DNA from 2 places in the Psychrobacillus sp. FSL K6-1464 genome. Region 1 is predicted to be linked to the other one. Evidence: a T-box and tRNA genes for the amino acid it is inferred to sense, from the RefSeq annotation. Region 1 holds a T-box; the other holds one or more tRNA genes.

Region 1 (2,463 bases):
ATGATTTTGTTACACTTATATAAAAAAGGCGGTTACATATAGATGAAACGAATTGAATCACCCCAAAATACGCTAGTAAAGCATTGGAAAAAATTATTAAGCGTACGCAAAGAGCGAGATAAAAGTGGCGAATTTCTAATAGAAGGTTATCACCTAATTGAAGAAGCGATAAAACAAAAAGAAAATGTGTTAACAATCATGATCAGTGATAATAGTGAAATTCCTAACAATTGGGATGTAGACAATTTAGAAATTGTCGAAATAAATGATGTGATTAAGAAAGAACTTGCGGAAACAGAGCATACACAAGGTATATTTGCACATTGTAAGCAACAAACTGTGAAGGAAGAAGAGCATGATAACTGGAGTCGTCTATTGTTAATAGATGCTGTGCAGGATCCAGGGAACATCGGTACAATGATTCGGACTGCAGATGCTGCTGGGATTGATGCTGTTATTCTTGGAAAAGGATCTGCAGATGCCTACAATTCAAAAACGTTACGGTCAGCACAAGGATCACATTTTCATTTGCCAATTATTAAAGGAAATCTTCCTGACTGGGTTGAGAAGTTGAAAGAACGAAAAGTAACCGTATTTGGCACAGCTTTTGAAAATTCTACTCCTTTTCATGAAGTGAAAAAAGTGGATGCGTTTGCGTTAATCGTTGGAAATGAAGGTAGTGGTATGAACAAAGAGCTTCTCGAGCAAACCGATCAAAATATTATCGTTCCTCTATTGGGACAAGCAGAATCACTAAATGTTGCAGTAGCTACTGGTATTCTGTTATATGGCCTTACTTTAAAATAAATCAGACTTGAACAAAAATACTAAAGTCCGTATAATAGATGTAATATGATATATAAAAGCTGTCATCGGGAAAAGTATATATGCCAATTCGACATAAGGGATTTTACACCTTGACTGAAAGTGTAACTAGAGAATGCATATAGAAGTTCACCCCGTTAGCTGCCACCGGGACCAGCAATTGCTGTAAAGGTGTGCCGGTGTAGAGCCGTTAGTCGAATTGAGTGATTGCACACTGTTTTTGTGCAATAATCAGGGTGGTACCGCGAAATTAGTCCTCGTCCCTTTTATAGGGGCGGGGATTTTTTATTTTGTACATATTTTGAGAAGGGATACTTCTTAGCGAGATAAGGTACAAAATTTGTTGTCCAATCAGACAAGGCGAATTTGATTAAGGAGAGATCATTAACATGGAAGCACAACTTCAACAGTTAAAAGAAGAAGTACTACAAAAAATTGAAGCTTCAGCAAGCGTCAAAGAACTAAATGACGTGCGTGTTGCCTACTTAGGGAAAAAAGGACCGATTACGGACCTTCTAAAAGGAATGGGTAAACTTCCAGCAGAAGAGCGTCCAAAAATGGGGGCACTAGTAAATGTAGTACGTGAAGAAGTAACTACTGTATTAGAAGCTCGTATGACTTTACTTCAAGAACAAGCTATTAATGAACAGCTAGAAAAAGAATCTATTGATGTAACATTACCAGGTCGCCCTATTAAGACTGGAAATCATCATCCACTTACTCGTGTAGTAGAAGAGATTGAAGATTTATTTATCAGCATGGGGTATGAAATTGCGGAAGGTCCAGAAGTAGAGAAAGACTATTATAATTTCGAAGCGTTGAACTTACCAAAAGGTCATCCAGCTCGTGATATGCAGGATTCTTTCTATATTTCAGAGGATATTCTTTTACGTACACATACTTCTCCAGTTCAAGCAAGAACGATGGAAGCAAAAGAAGGGCAACCGATCAAAATTATATGCCCTGGTAAAGTGTATCGTCGTGATAATGATGATGCAACGCACTCACATCAATTCACACAAATTGAAGGGCTTGTAATCGGTGAAAATATTCGAATGAGCGACCTGAAAGGTACTCTTTCTATATTTGCGAAGAAAATGTTCGGGGACGATCGTGAAATTCGTCTGCGCCCAAGCTTTTTCCCATTCACAGAGCCTTCGGTTGAAATGGATATTTCCTGTTTTAAATGTGGCGGCGATGGTTGTAACGTTTGTAAGAAAACAGGGTGGATTGAAATTTTAGGTGCAGGTATGGTTCATCCAAACGTCTTAGAGATGGCTGGATATGATTCTAAAAAACTTTCTGGATTTGCATTTGGTATGGGTCCAGAACGTATTGCAATGTTGAAATATGGAGTGGAAGATATTCGTCATTTCTATACGAATGATGTGCGTTTCTTATCGCAATTCCACCGAACAGAAGTGTAAGGAGGAATTTGACATGTTAGTTTCGACGAAATGGTTATCAGAATATGTAAATACACAAGGGTTAGATCCAAAAGATTTAGGAGAGAAAATCACACGTGCAGGTATTGAAGTGGATGCTGTGATTGATCGTTCTCATGGAATGACAAATGTTGTCGTTGGGTATGTAAAAGAAAAAGTGAAACATCCGGAAGCGGATAAGCTGAATATTTGT
Region 2 (2,463 bases), on a different contig from region 1:
ATTTGGGATTCCTTTTTCATCCGACCGACGGGAAACACAAAGTTGTTTACTGGTTTCACCATCACATTAGAAGATTTTCTTTCATGGCAAGAAAGAGAATCTGATGTCAATAGTGCGTATGTGGGACAGACTTTAATGATCTCACCTGTCAAAGAGATAAAAGCCGAATATCGCTTTTTCGTTGTTGAGCAACAAATCGTGACAGCCTCAAGCTATGTAGTCGAGAAGTCTACAAATATTAATCACAAACCATCTGAAGAATTGATGGCTTATACCAAAGAAATGATTGATTTGTTTCCTCTCTCAAAGGCCTTTGTTATTGATGTTGCGGAAACAGATGATGGATTTAAAGTGATTGAATACAATAATATAAACTCTTCAGGACTGTACGGTTGCGATGAGTTAAATATTGTCCAAAAGATAAACGCAATGCAATTATAGATTAAGAAAAAAATACAGAAAGTCGGTGGAAGAACAATGAAAATGAAAGACTTAATCATGAAAGATCTAATCCAAGCAATGAAAGCGAAAGACGCACGGAAAAAAGGCGTGCTACAACTCGTGAAGGCAGGCTTGGAGAATGCTGAGAAAGTAAAACGTTCGCCTTTGGATGAAAAAGAAGAAATCCAGATCGTGCAACGCGAGATCAAGCAGACCAAAGACTATCTGGCAGAAGCCGAAAAGCTTGGTCGGACAGACAGCGTGGAGGATGCGAATGCAAAAATCGACATTTTATACGGTTACCTTCCGAACCAGATGTCAGAAGATGAAGTGCGAGCAGCTCTCATACAGAGTGGTGTCGTAGCTGGAATGAGTATGGGAGATGCAATGAAGATTGCCATGCCTGTACTATCTGGTAAAGCAGAAAACGCAACAATTTCGAAGATGGTGAAACATCTAATATCCTAAAATTCGGGCAGCAACGACTGCCTTTCTTATTCCGATATAACTCAGTTGGTAGAGTATCTGGCTGTTAACCAGGAAGTCACAGGTTCGAGCCCTGTTGTCGGAGCCAATTATTTACCCGTAGCTCAATCGGTAGAGCAACTCCCTGTTAAGGAGAAGGTTACAAGTTCAAGTCTTGTCGGGTAAGCCAACTATTGCAGAGCGATGTAGTTCTGTAACCAGTGGGAGTAGTTTAATGGTATAATGCCAGCTTGCCAAGCTGGAGGTGAGGGTTCGATTCCCTCCTCTCGCACCATATGGATCTTTAGTTCAGCGGTAGAGCGGTCCGCTCATAACGGACATGTCGCAGGTTCGAATCCTGCAAGATCCACCATAACGGATAAATAGCTGAGATGGATTAGCGATGGACTGAAAATCCATAGAGGGTGGATCGTTACCACTTTTGTCCACCATACATGCCGAAGTAGCACAATTGGCTAGTGCACCTGACTTGTAATCAGGGGGCTGCAGGTTCAAGTCCTGTCTTCGGCACCAAATAAAACTGTGGTGATGTTGGTGAAGCGGTTAACACGGGCCACTGTGAATGGTCTATTCGAGGGTTCGACCCCCTCACGTCACATACTAGAAAGAGTTAGAGATAAGCGTCGTCCATAATGGATGGCGTTTTTGTCTCGTTTAGAAGTAAACTAGATGCATTTTAGGTCGAATGGTTTTCAACAGAATCTACATCGAATTTAGATGACGTTACTATTGTGTACTATAGTAACAAATGTGTAATGATTGAAATGCAGTTATAAATGGTTTAATATGTCGATTCTAGTCGATTTTTTCTATGACTTCGATTCAATTAACCAATATTATTTATTGACATTGTTTACTACAGTGTATATAATAAATGGTAGAGATGAGATAACCTCTTATTCCTTCTGTAACCGATTCATCTAAAAAAAAATAAGGGGAGTGGGCTAAGAATATGACAGTGAGCTTACAAAAAGGTCAGCGTATTGACTTAACAAAAGGAAATGCACAACTCGATCGCATTCAAGTCGGTTTGGGATGGGATTCTGCTTCTGCTTCGTCAACAAAAAAGAAAGGTTTTTTAGCAGCTCTTACTCCACAGATTGACTGCGACGCATCTGTCATCATGCTTCAAGATGGAAAGTTCCAATCGAAGAAAGATTTGATTTATTTCATGAATAAAAAAAGTAATTGCAAGTCTGTTATACATTCTGGTGATAATTTAACAGGCAAAGGCAGCGGCGATGATGAAGTAATAACGGTTGATTTGAAGTCTGTTCCTGCTTCTTACGATAAAATCGTCTTCGTAGTAAATATTTACAGCTGCGTTTCTCGAAAACAAGACTTTGGCATGATTTCCAATGCATTCATTCGAATCGTTGATCCAACAACAGGTAACGAGTTGGTTAAATACAATCTCTCGGATGATTATCAAGGCCTTACTTCTCTTATTGTCGGCGAAATCTATCGTCATGGGCAAGAGTGGAAGTTTTCAGCAACTGGTGATGGAACAACAGACAAAACCGTCAACGAAATTTG

What was found. The T-box of region 1 lies ahead of pheS (phenylalanine--tRNA ligase subunit alpha). A T-box ahead of a tRNA ligase gene usually reads a tRNA of that ligase, here a tRNA-Phe.
Region 2: it encodes a tRNA-Phe, which carries the amino acid that the T-box ahead of pheS (phenylalanine--tRNA ligase subunit alpha) is inferred to sense. The anticodon was not compared.

Annotation. Positions count from the first base shown of each region.
Region 1 is NZ_JBBOOP010000001.1:2,381,836-2,384,298, reverse strand. Features, by position in the region: gene MKX39_RS12050 (TrmH family RNA methyltransferase) at 43-807, shown strand; T-box leader at 860-1,093, shown strand; gene pheS (phenylalanine--tRNA ligase subunit alpha) at 1,215-2,252, shown strand; gene pheT (phenylalanine--tRNA ligase subunit beta) at 2,266-2,463, shown strand, end outside.
Region 2 is NZ_JBBOOP010000002.1:89,622-92,084, reverse strand. Features, by position in the region: gene MKX39_RS20285 (ATP-grasp domain-containing protein) at 1-441, shown strand, start outside; gene MKX39_RS20280 (GatB/YqeY domain-containing protein) at 478-909, shown strand; tRNA gene MKX39_RS20275 (tRNA-Asn) at 940-1,015, shown strand; tRNA gene MKX39_RS20270 (tRNA-Asn) at 1,021-1,096, shown strand; tRNA gene MKX39_RS20265 (tRNA-Gly) at 1,128-1,201, shown strand; tRNA gene MKX39_RS20260 (tRNA-Ile) at 1,205-1,279, shown strand; tRNA gene MKX39_RS20255 (tRNA-Phe) at 1,284-1,358, shown strand; tRNA gene MKX39_RS20250 (tRNA-Thr) at 1,364-1,440, shown strand; tRNA gene MKX39_RS20245 (tRNA-His) at 1,453-1,525, shown strand; gene MKX39_RS20240 (TerD family protein) at 1,880-2,463, shown strand, end outside.